Regions from separate parts of the Cupriavidus sp. 96C5-1 genome, predicted to be linked through region 2. Evidence: predicted binding sites of a transcription regulator. Region 2 holds the regulator's gene; each other region holds the start of a gene.
The links. The regulator sigma-54, encoded in region 2, starts transcription at its own class of promoters, with help from an activator protein. The targets are predictions, from matches to a motif close to TGGCANGNAANCTGCTTT.
Positions count from the first base shown of each region.

Region 1: a site for sigma-54 is predicted at 3,729-3,746, ahead of AC3FOF_RS32840 (phenol hydroxylase subunit). Genes of this name have one in related genera too.
Region 3: a site for sigma-54 is predicted at 1,960-1,977, ahead of AC3FOF_RS14655 (GTP cyclohydrolase II). Genes of this name have one in related genera too.

Region 1 covers NZ_JBYOJU010000039.1:70,772-75,994, reverse strand. The annotation lists gene AC3FOF_RS32855 (CaiB/BaiF CoA transferase family protein) at 1-377, opposite strand, end outside; gene AC3FOF_RS32850 (patatin-like phospholipase family protein) at 460-1,431, opposite strand; gene poxR (phenol degradation transcriptional regulator PoxR) at 1,608-3,323, shown strand; gene AC3FOF_RS32840 (phenol hydroxylase subunit) at 3,780-3,998, shown strand; gene AC3FOF_RS32835 (aromatic/alkene monooxygenase hydroxylase subunit beta) at 4,071-5,066, shown strand; gene AC3FOF_RS32830 (MmoB/DmpM family protein) at 5,077-5,223, shown strand, end outside.
Region 2 covers NZ_JBYOJU010000019.1:103,342-108,564, reverse strand. The annotation lists gene lptC (LPS export ABC transporter periplasmic protein LptC) at 1-248, shown strand, start outside; gene lptA (lipopolysaccharide transport periplasmic protein LptA) at 430-1,074, shown strand; gene lptB (LPS export ABC transporter ATP-binding protein) at 1,118-1,903, shown strand; gene AC3FOF_RS21050 (RNA polymerase factor sigma-54) at 2,042-3,517, shown strand; gene hpf (ribosome hibernation-promoting factor, HPF/YfiA family) at 3,567-3,917, shown strand; gene ptsN (PTS IIA-like nitrogen regulatory protein PtsN) at 4,306-4,761, shown strand; gene hprK (HPr(Ser) kinase/phosphatase) at 4,839-5,223, shown strand, end outside.
Region 3 covers NZ_JBYOJU010000011.1:44,916-50,138, forward strand. The annotation lists gene AC3FOF_RS14640 (hypothetical protein) at 1-11, shown strand, start outside; gene AC3FOF_RS14645 (hypothetical protein) at 156-344, opposite strand; gene AC3FOF_RS14650 (acyltransferase family protein) at 670-1,773, shown strand; gene AC3FOF_RS14655 (GTP cyclohydrolase II) at 2,031-3,269, shown strand; gene AC3FOF_RS14660 (URC4/urg3 family protein) at 3,266-4,588, shown strand; gene upp (uracil phosphoribosyltransferase) at 4,647-5,223, shown strand, end outside.

The DNA.
Region 1 (5,223 bases), on a different contig from region 2:
ATCACGTCCGGGCGCAGCGCGCGGATGGATTCGTAGTCCAGGCCGTATTTTTTCAGGCTGCCGGCCTTGTAGTTTTCCACCACCACGTCGCAGCGGGCGGCCAGCTGCCGCACCAGTTCCGCGCCTTGCGGCCTGGAGATGTCGATGGTGACCGACTGCTTGCCGCGGTTGCAGGCGAGATAGAAGGCCGAGTCGTTGGTCTGCGCGCCATCGGCATCGGTCAGGAACGGTCCCATCTTGCGGGTATCGTCGCCGTCGCCGGGCTTCTCGATCTTGTAGACGGTGGCGCCCATGTCGGCCAGGTTCTGCGTGGCCCACGGGCCTGCCACCACGCGCGTCAGGTCGAGTACCTTGATGCCTTCGAGAATTGCGCTCATGAGCTTGCCACCCGGAGAAAGAGAGATCCGGCATCATTGGCCGGATCGGGCGCTCACGCAATTCGCCGATGTGGAAGCCGGCTTACTGCCGGGCGGAAGCGTGCGTGTGGCCGGCTTGGGGTTGATGGGGATCGCGCGACGCGTCCGGGTTGTGTATATGTGGCGCCTGGCTTGGATCGAAATCGCAACTGGGGCTGGCCTCGTCGTGCGAGTGCGGGTGCAGCGCGCCGGGTATGTGCCTGCTGCTGAGGCCGTCGGCATTCAGCCAGGCCCGCGTGGCGGCGGCGGCCCGGTCGATGAGCGTGCCGCACTGGGTGTAGTCGTAGGGGGAGACGTCCAGCGGGCACAGTGGCGGTACCACGGCGATATGCGCATGGTCGGCCCAGCGCTCCAGGTCCTGCACCAGCTGGCGCGCCACCAGCAGCGACAGCGCGTTGAAGGCATGGTCGATGGGGCCGCGCGGTTCGCGCCGCCGGGCGCAGGCGAAACCGGCGGGCAGTACCACCACGCGGGTGGCGCCCAGGCCGATGGCGGTGGAGATTGGCGTGTTGTTGGCCACGCCCCCGTCGATCAGGGTACGCCCGCCCAGCATGACGGGCGGAAATACGCCGGGGATGGCCGCACTGGCCAGCACCGCCTGGACCAGGCTGCCGGAGGACAGCACCACCTCCGCGCCGGTCTGCATGTCGGTGGCGACCACATAGAGCGGCAACTCCGCGCGCTCCATCGCCATATCGCCGAAATGGCGGGACAGCAGGCGCTGCAGCGCGGCGGACTCCACCAGGTGCGCGCGTTGCCCGCGCAGCATGCCGAACAGGCTGCGCCACGACCATGGCATCACCTCGGCGCGGCGCAGGCCGCGCCAGAGCGTCTCCAGCCTGGCCGTGCCGGCAGCATGCGGGTTGCAGGCATAGTAGGCGCCGTTGATGGCGCCGGCGGACGCGCCGATCACCATATCCGGCCTGATGCCCCAGGCCACCAGTTCGCGCAGCATGCCGGCCTCGATGGCGCCGAGGCTGCCGCCGCCGGCAAAGACAAAGGCGGTTTTTTCCATGGTTCGTGGTGCAATGCAAAATGCGCGCAGTAATCCTGCAAAGAAAAGCATAGGCGACATTGCACCGGCTTGACAGGCATCTGTGCGGTGGCGCGGCGCCGATGGCACATAATGTGCATGCAGTGCTAGAAAAAGCACGAGCGAGCGGAGGCTTTCCGCCGCCAAGAGAGGAGACGATGAGTAGTTCTACCGACAAGTTCTCGGCCACCATGCGCGATGGCCTTGCCAATCTCGCACGGCGCCTGCGCTTTGCCATGGAGGAGGGCTCCATCTGGCTGGACGAGCAGCGCATGATCCTGATCCACACGGCGGCACTGGGCGCCTTGCGCAAGGAATTGGTGGATACCCTCGGGATGGAGCGCGCGCGGGGTTTGTTTACCCGCATGGGTTTTCATTCCGGCATGCGCGATGCGGAACTGGCCAAGAAGCTGCGCCCGGGGCAGAGCGATTTCGGCTTGCTGGAGATCGGGCCCTGCCTGCATACCATCGAGGGCGTGGTGCGGGTGACGCCGGTCAAGGTGGATATCGATATCGCCGCCGGCATCTACGATGGCGAATTCCTCTGGGAAGATTCCTTCGAAGGCGATGTGCACCGCCAGCTTTTCGGCATCGTCGATGCGCCGGCCTGCTGGATGCAGATCGGCTACGCCACCGGCTACACCTCGGCGCTGATGGGCCGCACCATCCTCTACCGCGAGGTGGAGTGCATAGCCTGCGGCCACGATCACTGCCGTATCGTCGGCAAGCCGCTGGAAGAATGGGAAGACGGTGCCCAAGCGCTGGCGCTGTACCGGCCCGATCCGGTGATCGAGACCATCCTGCAGCTGCAGAGCGAGGTCGAGCACCTGCGCGCACTGCAACGCAGTCCCGACAAGCCGGTGGACCTGGTGGGCTGCTCGGCCGAATTCCGTGCCGCCTGGGGCCTGCTGCAGCGCGCCGCCGGGAGCAACGTCACGGTCTTGCTGCTGGGCGAGACGGGCGTCGGCAAGGAGCGCTTCGCGCAGGCGCTGCACGGTGTGAGCGCGCGCGCTGACAAGCCCTTTGTCGCGGTCAATTGCGCGGCGATCCCCGATGAGCTGATCGAGGCCGAACTGTTCGGCGTGGAGAAGGGTGCCTTTACCGGTGCGCACCAGTCGCGTCCGGGCCGCTTCGAGCGGGCGCATGGCGGCACCCTGTTCCTGGATGAACTGGGCGAGCTGTCGGCGCAGGCACAGTCCAAGCTGCTGCGCGTGCTGCAGGAAGGCGAGGTGGAGCGCGTGGGCGGCACGCAGCCGCGCAGGGTGGATGTGCGGCTGGTGGCCGCCACCAATGTGGACCTGGCCGAGGCGGTCAGGCAGGGCACCTTCCGCAAGGACCTGTACTACCGGCTCAACGTCTATCCCGTCACCATCCCGCCGCTGCGCGAACGGCTCGACGACATCCGCCTGCTGGTGGAACGCTTCGTCGCCCGCTACGGCGCGCGCCACGGCAAGAAGATCGTCGGCATCACCGACCGCGCGCTGGCCGAACTGCGCCGCTACGACTGGCCGGGCAATGTGCGCGAACTGGAGAACGTGATCGAGCGCGGGGTGATCCTGGCCTGCAACGGCGGCCAGATCTCCGCGGACCACCTGTTCCTTCCCACCAGCGCGCCGCCCGCCATGGACACCGCGCCACGCCTGGGCGCCGGAGGCACCTTGCCGGAACTGCGCGAGGCCGCGGTGCACGGCTTGCTCGATCATATGGCCGAGCAGCAACTCGCGCTGGGCGATGTCGAGACGGTGCTGATGGAAGCCGCGATGCAGCGCGCCAGCGGCAACATGAGCCAGGCGGCGCGGCTGCTCGGCATCACGCGGCCGCAGCTTGCCTATCGCTGGAAGACGCGCGGCGTGCGGAGTACAGGCGAGTCCTGACGCGGCACATGGATCGCCATGCGGCGCGCCTTCGGGCGCGCCGTTTTCTTTGCGCGCGCGTGGCCAGGCCGCCTGTTCGCCGGTTTGATCATTTGATGAAGGGGGTGTCGGCGCGCCCGGCAGGCGGCTATCCCCGCATGCTGCGCCGCATGCGCGCGCCATCCCCGCAATCCATTGGCGCCGGCGTTGCCACGGCGCCTGTGCTGCTGCGGCGCGGAAGACGTTCCGGATCCTGGCGTGCTGACCGCAAACCGCCGCCTGGCGCGGCTTTTGATCATTTGATCAAGTGCTGCCCGCAGGTTCATCAATTGATGGACACGCGGCGCCGGGATCGCTTCGGGTAAACGCGCAAGCCAACGCCGCTCCATGTCCCGCTCTCCTTGTGCCGCCGTTGATTGCGGCTGCTGGCACGCTCTTCGCAATAGAACGCCTACAAGCCATGCGAAGGAGCGCGCCATGATCAACCAGTCGGTCCCCTTGTTCGAATCCACGCCCAGGTATGTACGCGTCGACGGCCGCACGCCCGAGGGCTTCGTGCAGTTCGCGTTCAGCGTGGCGGACCCCGAGCTCAACGTCGAGCTGATCATGCCCGAGCCGATGTTCGAGGCCTTCTGCAGCGTCAACCACGTGCGCTTCCTGCCGCCGGAGATACCGGCGCTCGAACAGGACGACTGAGCGCGGGCCGCGAGCGCCGCCATCCGGCATACCCCCCACATAGAAAAACAGCACGAACCAGGAGACCAAGCGATGCAAGTCGATATCAAGACCCAGCAGATCCAGCCGCTGCGCCAGACCTACGGCCACGTGGCGCGCCGTTTCGGCGACAAGCCGGCCTCGCGCTACCAGGAGGCGACCTACGATGTGCAATCGGAAGTCAACTTCCACTACCGCCCCACCTGGGACCCGCGCTACGCGATCTACGACAAGCGCCGCACCGCTGTCGTGATGGAAGACTGGTACGCGCTGAAGGACCCGCGCCAGTACTTCTACGGCGCCTATGTGACCGCGCGCGGCCGCCAGCAGGATGCCACCGAGAAGAGCTTCGCCTTCGTGGAAAAGCGCGGCCTGCTGCAGGCGCTGCCGGCCGAATGGCAGGACCGCCTGGCCGACGGCCTGCTGCCGCTGCGCCATGTGGAGTGGGGCGCCAACATGAACAATTTCTATTGCGCGGACTATGGCTGGGGCACGGCCATTACCCAGGCCTGCACCTACTGCGCGATGGACCGCCTGGGCATTGCCCAATACCTGTCGCGCATCGGCATGCTGCTGGACGGCAATACCGGCGTGGCGCTGGAACGCGCCAAGGTGGCCTGGATGGAGAGTGCCGCCTGGCAGCCGCTGCGCCGCTTTGTCGAGCACAGCTTTGTGATCGAAGACTGGTTCGAGACCTTCGTCGCCCAGAACCTGGTGCTTGACGGCCTGCTGTACCCGCTGGTCTACCAGCACGCCGACGCCGCCATCGTGCGTGCCTGCGGCACCGGGCTGGCGGTACTGACCGAGTTCATGAACGACTGGCGGGAGGAACACGCACGCTGGGTCGACTCGGTGATCCAGACCGCCGCCGCCGAATCCGACGCCAACCGCGCGCTGCTGTCGGGCTGGGCCCGCGCCGCGCGCACGCAAGTGGGCCAGGCGCTGGTGCCGGTGGCCGACACGCTGCTGGGCGAGGGCGGCGAGCAGATGGTCGCGCTGTGCCTGGAGCAGTTCGACGTGCGCCTGCACAAGCTTGGCCTTGCCGCCTGAGGAGCCCGCCATGACCGCAAACGCCATTGCCAACGTCTATATCGCCCTGCAGAGCAACGACGACACCCGTCCCATCATCGAAGCCATCACCGAGGCCAACCCGCACGCCGTGGTGTCGCAGTTTCCCGCCATGGTGAAGATCGACGCGCCGGGGCAC
Region 2 (5,223 bases):
TGCGCGCGCAGGGTCCCGAAGCCGCCAAGGATCCTCAGATGACCGCCGCCTCGGAATATTTCCAGGTGCTGATCAACGATGACATCGTCAAGACCGACAAGGCTGTCAGACTGACCCGCGGTCCGTCGGTGATGACCGCCAACGGCCTGATCTTCAACAATGTCACCCGGGAAGTACAATTGCTGGGTAATGTACGCGGCACCATCATTACGGTGCCACCGCCGGCGAGCCCAGCGAAGAACCCCTGACAAGACCAAGATCCGAGAGGCTGTTGCCAGATGAAGCAAAGCATGGCCAGGCGTGCGGGCGCAGACAATACCGATTCCGGTACCGTCTGCGCAGCCCCGCCGGCTTCATCAGGGAACGGTCGCCAGGAAACAAAGCCGCCCGCGGGCCAGAGCCGTCCGCGCAAACCGCCATCACGCCAACATGAATCCATTCCTGACGACATCGTCCTGTCGCCGCCGCAGCACTGCTGCATTGCTGACGCTGGCAGCCGTCCTCGGCCTCACGCTGGCCACACCCGCCAGCGCCGAAAAAGCCGACCGCGATAAGCCGCTGGTGCTGGAGGCCGACAACGCCAGCTACGACGACGTCAAGCAGGTCTATGTACTGACCGGCAACGTGGTGCTGACCAAGGGCACCATGGTGCTGAAATCCGACGCGGCCGAAGTCCGCACCGACCCCGAGGGCTACCAGTACGCGGTGGCGACCTCCAAGGGCGCCAAGCAGGCCTATATCCGCCAGAAACGCGACAATGTCGACGAATACATCGACGGCTGGGGCGACCGCATCGAATACGACGGCAAGCAGGAACTGTCCAAGCTGATCGGCCGCGCCCGCATGGCGCGCCTGGCCGGCGCCAAACTGGTGGATGAAATCCGCGGCGCGTTGATCACCTACGACAGCCGCAACGAGTTCTACACCGCCACCGGCGGCGCCGAGAATGCAACGGCGGGCAGCCCGTCCGGACGCGTGCGCGCGGTGTTGTCGCCACGCCAGGAACAGCCCGCCAGCGGCGCCGCCGGCAGCCCGGTGCAACTCAAGCCAGCACCCGCTCCCGTCAATCCCTGACCCCGACGCCGAAGCGTCGCCCCGATCCACGGATTCCGCCTTCATGACCGCTACCCAAACCGCACCGTCCCAGCCCGCCACCCTGAAGGACAGCAGCACGCTGGTCGTGCGCCACCTGAAGAAGCGCTACGGCTCGCGCACGGTGGTCAAGGACGTGTCCCTCGACGTGAAGAGCGGCGAGGTGGTGGGCCTGCTCGGCCCCAACGGCGCGGGCAAGACCACTTCGTTCTACATGATCGTTGGACTGGTGGCGCTGGACGAGGGCGACATCGTGCTCGACGACAAGCACATCAGCGGCCTCGCCATCCACGAGCGGGCACGCATGGGCCTGTCCTACCTGCCGCAGGAAGCGTCGGTGTTCCGCAAGCTCAACGTGCAGGAAAACATCCGCGCGGTGCTGGAACTGCAGCTCGACAACGGCAAGCCGCTTGGCAAGGCCGAGATCGAGCGCCGGCTGGACACCCTGCTGGACGACCTGCAGATTGCCCACCTGCGCGACAACCCGGCGCTGTCGCTGTCCGGCGGCGAGCGCCGCCGCGTGGAGATCGCCCGCGCCCTTGCCTCTGCCCCGCGTTTCATCCTGCTCGACGAACCCTTCGCCGGCGTCGACCCGATCGCGGTTGGCGAAATCCAGCGCATCGTCAGCTTCCTCAAGGCGCGCAATATCGGCGTGCTGATCACCGACCACAATGTGCGCGAAACGCTGGGCATCTGCGACCACGCCTACATCATCAGCGAAGGCGCGGTGCTGGCCGCTGGCCAGCCCGAGGACATCATTGCCAACGAATCGGTGCGCAAGGTCTACCTGGGCGAGAATTTCCGCATGTAGGGATGCCGCGCGGCACCGGCCGCGCACCTGTGCATGCGTGGCTCCACTGTCGCCTTTTAGCGTGCAATCGATCACGGCGACACCAGCGATAGCAATTTCCGTTCCACCAGTCCGGGAGTTGGGCATAAAATAGGCCGCATGAAACCGTCGCTACAGCTCCGCCTCTCGCAGCATCTCGCTCTCACGCCGCAACTCCAGCAGTCGATCCGGCTGCTGCAACTGTCCACGCTCGAGCTGCAGCAGGAAGTGGAACAGGCACTGACCGAGAATCCGCTGCTCGAACGCGAAAACGACTGGATCGAAAGCCCGTTGCGCGTGTCCTCGGATGGCTCCGTCAACCTGCAAAGCGCGCCGGCGCCGGCGCCGGCCGACGGCCAGGGCACCAGCGAGAACCGCCCCGACGGCGCCCCCGAAGCAGAAGACGGCTACAGCGACAGCGGCGAGGACTATGGCAACGACTGGAGCCTCGACGACTTCGCCCGCCGCCCGCAGGGCGACGACGATGAAAAAACGCCGATGCAGCTGCGCGACGCCGAGCCCACGCTGCGCGAACACCTGATGGAACAGCTCGCGCCGCTCAAGATTTCGCTGCGCGACAAGGGGCTGGCCATCTTCCTGATTGAATCGCTGGACGACGACGGCTACCTGAGCACCACGCTGGAAGAAATATGCAGCGAGCTGCCGGAAGAGCTCGAGTTCGAGGTCGATGAGATCCAGGCAATCCTGACCCTGCTGCAGAGCTTCGACCCGCCTGGCGTCGGCGCGCGCAACGCGGCCGAATGCCTGGCGCTGCAACTGCGCCGTCTGAAGCATCCGCAGCGCGACCTCGCGCTGACCATTGTCGGCAGCCACCTGGAACTGCTCGCGGTGCGCGACTACACGCGCCTGAAGAAAGCGTTGCAGGTGGACGAGCCCGAACTCAAGGCCGCGCATGAACTGATCCGCTCCCTGGCGCCCTATCCGGGCCACGCATACAGCCGGCCGGAGGCCGATTTCGTCGTGCCGGATGTTTTCGTAAGAAAAATCAGCGGCGGCTGGATCGCCCAGCTCAACCCGGATGTGATGCCGCGGCTACGTATCAACGACATGTACGCGCAGATTTTGCGCGGTGCAAAAGGCGACGCGGGCGCGGCCGGATTGCAGCAGAAGCTGCAGGAAGCGCGCTGGTTGATCAAGAACATCCAGCAAAGGTTCGATACGATATTGCGCGTCGCACAAGCTATTGTCGAACGTCAAAAGAACTTCTTCACCCATGGTGAAATTGCGATGCGCCCCTTGGTTTTGCGGGAGATTGCCGATACACTGGGTTTACACGAGTCCACCATCTCTCGGGTGACTACCAATAAATACATGGCAACGCCGATGGGGACTTTCGAGCTGAAGTATTTTTTCGGCAGTCACGTATCCACAGAAACCGGCGGCGCGGCCTCTTCAACGGCAATTCGTGCGTTGATCAAGCAATTAATAGGAGCCGAAGACCCCAGGAATCCCCTGTCCGACAGCCGGATTGCCGAATTGCTCGGCGAGCAAGGCTTCGTGGTGGCACGGCGTACCGTTGCCAAGTACCGCGAGGCGCTCAAGATTCCTGCCGTCAATCTCCGCAAGACTTTGTAGCCGAGCTGCGTCGCCTGCCTGATGCAGCTCTTTCAGAAGGAGAAACGCTATGAACTTCAAGATCAGTGGACACCACTTGGACATCACGCCTCCCCTGCGTGAGTACGTGGAAACGAAACTGGAGCGTATCGTCAGGCATTTCGATCAAGTCATTGGCGTAAGTGTGCTGCTCTCTGTCGACAATACAAAAGAAAAGGACCGGCGGCAGTACGCGGAAATCAATCTACATCTCAAGGGCAAGGACATCTTTGTCGAGGCGCATCACGAAGACCTGTATGCCGCTATCGACGCGCTAGTCGACAAGCTCGACCGGCAGGTGATTCGCCACAAGGATCGCGTGCAAAGCCATGACCGCGAAGCGGTCAAGTACCAGATGGCCGCATCGCAGATGCAGCAATGACCGTGCCTGGCGGCCCACGGACCGGGCCGCCGGTGTCAGTCCCTTGAAACCGGAATAAAGCCGCGCCGTTGCGCGGCTTTTTTGCGTCCGCCGCTTCCCTGCTTGCCAGCAGGCCCGCGGGGGATTCCGCAAGGCATCCCTCCCGGTGTATGCTGCGCAATACATAGATCCTTGGTCCGGTCATTTTTCCGCGCGCGCGGCACCGCTACCGCGCATCGGCTATTGCAATGCACAAGGCGGGGGCAGGCCTGCTCTATAATGGCCAGACGCCCGGCACCGGCATGGGGACCACCGGTGGCACCACGGGCCTTGGTGTCTATATTCATTTAGCCCGTCGGGACGCCGCCTGCCCCGGGGCCCGCTTACCAGAAAACCCTGCGCATTCCACATGAATCGTTTGGCTAAATTGCTGCCACCCGGCAACATCAACCTCGACGTCACCGTCACCAGCAAGAAGCGCGTGTTCGAACAGGCCGGGCTCCTCTTCGAGAACAACCATGGCGTAGCGCGCGCGACAGTGACCGACAACCTGTTCGCCCGCGAGTCGCTGGGATCCACCGGCCTGGGTGCCGGGGTTGCGATCCCGCACGGCCGTATCAAGGGGCTGAAGCAGCCGCTGGCCGCATTCATGCGCCTGGCCGAGCCCATCCCCTTTGAATCTCCCGACGGCAAGCCGGTGGCGCTGCTGATCTTCCTGCTGGTGCCTGAACAGGCTACCCAGCAGCATCTGGAGATCCTCTCCGAGATCGCCCAGCTGCTATCCGACCGCGAGATGCGCGACGGACTGGCCACCCTGCCCACGCCGGATGCCGTGCACCAGTTGCTGACGCAATGGCATCCTTGAACCGGCCTGACGGCTATTATCCAGGCGAGCCGGGCTCTGACCCGGCAACCTGAAAGCTCGCCCCTGAAAGCACCCGCATGGAACTCACTGGCGTCACCTCGCAGTCGATCTTCGACGACAACGCAGCCGATATCAAACTCTCCTGGGTAGCAGGACTGGAGGGCGCGGACCGGGCCTTCGACGTCGAGTTTGCGCGTGAAGCCACCTCCGCGGCCGATCTCGTCGGCCACTTGAACCTGATCCACCCGAACCGGATCCAGGTGCTGGGCAAGCCGGAAATCACGTATTACCAGCGTCTCGACGACGAGATGCGCAAGCGCCAGATGGGCGAGCTGATCCTGCTGGAACCGCCCTTCCTGGTGATCGCCGACGGCATGGAGCCGCCGCCCGACCTGGAACTGCGCTGCACGCGCTCGTCGACCCCGCTGTTCACCACGCCGGTCTCGTCGGCGGCGGTGATCG
Region 3 (5,223 bases), on a different contig from region 2:
GCGCGCGCTAGTTTCGGGTTCCCGGTCGACGCACGGCGCTCTGGCCGACAGCCGCTTTGGTTTCCCGAGCGGCGCGGGCGCTGAAGATCTGCCGCAGCAAGCCTCAGAGGCAGGCCCGCGCAAGCGGGCCTTTTTGCAGATGAAACCTGGGCCTGCTACGCGAAATCGCCAAAACTGTCTGGATCGTCCGGCATCGTCCATTTTATCGACACGTCTTCCGCCTCGACCGGTTGTTTGGGCGGCGGCGTTGTGCCATGTGGCGCGAACTGCGAAATCAATTGGGATTGCGGTACGTCGATGATTTCCTCGCCGTCTTCGGACCAGCACCTGAGCCTGACCGACATAGTGGCCTCCGGTAAGTGACGCCAGAAATCTGCACCGCATCGGCGATGCAGGGGGGGATCTCCTACCATAGGTCTGTTACATGACAGTTTGCTTACGGCAAGGGGCAAGGCGATCTCCGTGCTGAGCCCGCGCAGCCCGGCGTTGGCGGCGCCAGCAGGCCGGGGCCGGTGCGAGATCGCGTCCCGGCAAAATGCAATGAGGGGCTCCACCATGTACCTTACCCGCCACAGCGGGGCACGATATCCCGCCTTGGCGCGCAGCGCGATCGCACAGGAGTAGAATCCGCTTCTCATGTACTTTGTAGCATTCTTATAACAAATGGGAATGAGCCCCCGTCCTTCGCGCATGGCGTGCATCGACGCTCTGAAAGCGCTCAGTTCGCAACTGATCGTGCTGCACCATCTTGCTTTCTACGGCCCCATGTCCGATGCGGCCCACGTGCTGGCGCCCGATCTGCTCGACTGGCTCTCGCAATACGCGCGTATCGCGGTGCAGGTCTTCCTGGTGATCAGCGGTTTCCTGGCGGCGCGCAGCCTGGCGCCCGGCGGGCATCTGGTGGTGCCGCATCCCTTGCTGGCGATCTGGCGCCGCTACCAGAAGCTGGTGGTGCCTTATACGGTGGCTATCCTGATTGCCATTGCCGGTGCGGCCATCGCACGCACCTGGATGCAGCATGATTCCATTCCTTCCGCACCGGGCTTGCATCAGTTCCTGGCGCATGTGCTGTTGCTGCACAACCTGCTCGATTTCGACGCGCTGTCGGCCGGAGTCTGGTATGTGGCGATCGACCTGCAGTTGTTCGCGTTGCTGATTGTCGCCCTGTGGGCGGCGCGCCGCTGCGCGCAATGGTTCGAGTTTGGCGGCAGCCAGCTGGGTACGCTGACGGTGGCGGGGCTGGTGCTGGCGTCGCTGTTCTGGTTCAACCGCAATGCGGCCTGGGATGTCTGGGCGATCTACTTCTTCGGTGCCTATGGCCTCGGCACGCTGGCGTTCTGGGTCTCCGCGCCGGAGCGTTCGCCGGTGGCGCTGCTGGTGCTCGGTGCCGTGGTGGTGGCGGCGCTGATCCTGGACTTCCGGCTGCGCATCGCCGTGGCGCTGGCCGTTGCCTTGCTGCTTGGCGCGGCACGGCGCGGCGGCTGGCTCGAACACTGGCCGCGGGCGCGGGGACTGGCATTTTTCGGGCGTATTTCCTATTCGGTCTTCCTGGTGCATTTTCCGGTCTGCCTGGTCGTGAACGCCCTGGTATTCCATCTCGTACCGCACCAGCCAGTTCTCAATGCACTTGGCATGGTGCTGGCATGGGCGCTTAGCAATGGCGCCGGCGCCGTGTTCCACCGCTACGTGGAGAGCGGCGCGCCGCTGCGGAGCCTGCGCCTGGCACTGTGGCCGGCACGCCCGCGGCCGGTCCAGCGGCAGCAGTCGACCTGACGTTTCCTGCCGGCTTCCCGGCGCATCCGGTCGCGTCCACGCGGCACCCGGCCCCGGCGGGCGGGTGCCGCTTTCACATGGTGCCTGTGCACCATCCCCGGCCAGTGGGCAGGATCGCACGCACGCTCCCGGTGCGCCGCCACATGGTGCGGCATGCAACACAGGGTGGAAACGAGCATTGGGATATGGCACGAAGGTTGCCTACTATGGAATTGCAAACCTGACCGTTTGGTCAGGATTCCCGTTCCGAGGCTGCCATGTCCGACCATATCGTCCTGACCTCGCACGCGCGCCGCGACAAGCCGGCCGAGCCCATCCACTGGGGGGCCGTCAGCGCGGCGGAGCGCGGTCCCGTGATCGCCAGCCTGACCAATCCGGCGCAGCGCAATGTGATCGGCACCCATTCCGGGGCCTACGCGGTGTACCGGGCGCTGGCGGTGGCCTCCGGCAAGCTGCAGCGCGACCATCGCGCCGACCTCACCGATACCGCCCCGGCCGAAAGCATCGGACCCCATCCGCAATGGAGCGATCCGGACAAGATCGTCTCGCTCGATCCCTGGGGCCACCTGGTGTCCAGCGCCTTCGCCGACCGGATCGCGGCGGGCATCGATATCCGCCCGTCGATCGCCGTTACGCGGGCCCACATCAATATGCCCGAACTGATGGGCGCCATCGCTGCCGGCCGCCTCAAGCCGGATGGCCACATCCTGCATGCCAACGGCGACGTGCGCGTCACCAAGGCGGCGATCGATCCGGTCTGGTACCTGCCCGGGCTGGCGCGCCGCTTCGATATCAAGGAAAGCATGCTGCGCCGCAGCCTGTTCGAGCAGACCAGCGGCATGTTTCCCGAACTGGTGACCCGGCCGGACCTGAAGGTGTTCCTGCCACCGATCGGGGGCATGACGTTGTACTTCTTCGGCGATGTCGGCCAGCTTGGCAAGCCCGAGACCAAGGTGGCATGCCGCGTGCATGACGAATGCAACGGCTCCGATGTGTTCGGCTCCGATATCTGCACTTGCCGGCCCTACCTGGCGCACGGCATCGAGGTTTGCATCGAGATGGCCCAGCAGGGCGGGGTGGGCCTGGTGGTCTATAACCGCAAGGAGGGCCGTGCGCTGGGAGAAGTGACCAAGTTCCTGGTCTACAACGCCCGCAAGCGCCAGGTGGGTGGCGACCGCGCCGAGACTTATTTTGCCCGCACGGAATGCGTGGCGGGCGTGCAGGACATGCGCTTCCAGGAGCTTATGCCCGATGTGTTCCACTGGCTCGGCATCAAGCGTATCGATCGCTGGGCTTCGATGAGCAATATGAAGCACGGGGCGCTGACAGCCCAGGGTATCGAGGTGGTCGAGCAGGTGGCGATTCCCGATGCGCTGATTCCGGCCGACGCCCGCGTGGAAATCGACGCCAAGGTGGCGGCCGGCTATTTCACGAGCTATACCCCGCCGGATGCGGAAGAACTCGCACTGGCCAAGGGTAGGGGATTGGACGAATGAACGAGACACCCGAAGCGGGCCCGCCGGATGGCGGCCCGAAAGCTTCCGCGCATGGCGCGGAGGACCGCGCCGGCTGGGCCTGTCCAGTGCCTCCCGGCCATCCCGCCGCGGCACTGCTGACCGGCCACGCGGTGCGCACCCGTTGCGCCGCGGTGACGGATCACGTGGCGGCTGGCGCATCCGGGCTGTTTACCTGGCATCCGGAGCGGATTCCGGCGGTCGCCGATTACGTCGCGACCACCATCCGCCAGCGCTATCCCGACCTCAACGTGCCCTACCACAGCCGCTGGCGGCACTTCGAAAGCGGTGGCCCGGGCGAGAAGCGGGACCGCTGGCAGATCCTGTGCGAACGCGGCGGGCTGTCCGGCGAGTCCGATCGCGAGGAGCGCGCCCGCATCGGCATCGACCTGGTGATTCCCAGCGTACTGCTGGATGCCGGGGCCGGCCCGGGCTGGCGTTACCGCGACCCGGCCAGCGATTTGTCGCTGACCCGCTCCGAAGGGCTTGGCGTCGCCAGCTTCGACCTGTTCGCTCGGGGTGGCTTTTCGGCCGAATCGGGCCAGCCGCTGCGCGCCGACGCCGAGCGGCTGAGGCGGATCGATGCGTCCACCATCGCCACCGCTTTCCAGGTGGCGCAGCACAATCCGCTGGTGGGGCTGGAGGGGCGCGCCGGGCTGCTGCGGCGGCTCGGCGAGGTGGCGCAGGCCACGCCGGCCGTGTTCGGCACACCGGCGCGGCTGGGCAACCTGTACGACTACCTCAAGGCCCATGCCGTCGACGGCCAGATCGAGGCCGGCTACGTGCTCACCACGCTACTGGTGGCGCTGGGGCCGGTGTGGCCGGGGCGCATCAGCCTGGAAGGCGTCTCGCTGGGCGACTGCTGGCGCCACCCGGCCTGCGCCGATGGACTGGTGCCGTTCCATAAGCTGACCCAGTGGCTGACCTACTCGCTGCTGGAGCCGCTGGAAGATGCCGGCCTCAAGGTGACCGGGCTGGAAGCCCTGACCGGCTTGCCTGAATACCGCAACGGCGGCCTGCTGTTCGATTTCGAGCTGATGGTGCCGCGCGACCCCGGGTTTGCCGCCGCGACGCACACGGTGGACGAGCCGGTCATCGTGGAGTGGCGCGCACTCACGGTGACCGGGCTGGACCTGGTGGCCGCGTCGGTGCGCGAGGCGCTGGGTCTGTCGGCCGCGGATTTCCCGCTGGCACGCGTGCTGGAAGGGGGCACCTGGGCCGCGGGGCGGCGTATTGCCGCCAAGCGCAGGCCCGGCGGTCCGCCGCCGTTCGCGATCGACAGCGACGGCACGGTGTTCTAGACCTAGACCAGGACGCACGCAGCAAGACCTGTTCGCTACCGCCCTCCAGGAGCGCTTCATGACCGACCTTTCCGCCGTTCCGACTGTCACCCCGTCCCTCATGGTGGTGGATCATCCGCTCGTGCAGCACAAGGTCACGCTGGCGCGCAGCGAGGACACCACGACCGACAATTTCCGCCGGCTGGTGCGCGAGATCAGCCAGTTGCTGACCTACGAGGCGACCCGCGACCTGGCGATGGAAACCATCTCCATCAAGACCCCCATCGCGCCGATGCAATCGCCGGTGCTGTCGGGCAAGAAGCTGTGCCTGGTGTCGATCCTGCGCGCCGGCAATGGCTTCCTGGACGGCATGCTGGACCTGCTGCCGGCCGCGCGGGTGGGGCATATCGGTCTGTACCGCGACCCGGAAACGCTGGAGCCGATCGAGTACTACTTCAAGATGCCGGAGGATATTCACGAGCGGCTGGTGATCGTGGTCGATCCCATGCTGGCCACCGGCAACTCCGCCATCGCCGCGCTGAACCGGCTCAAGGAGGCGGGCGTCAGCACGCTGAAGTACATGTGCCTGATCGCCTCGCGCCCGGGCTTGCGCGCGCTGCAGGCCGCGCATCCCGATGTGGCCATCGTCACCGCCG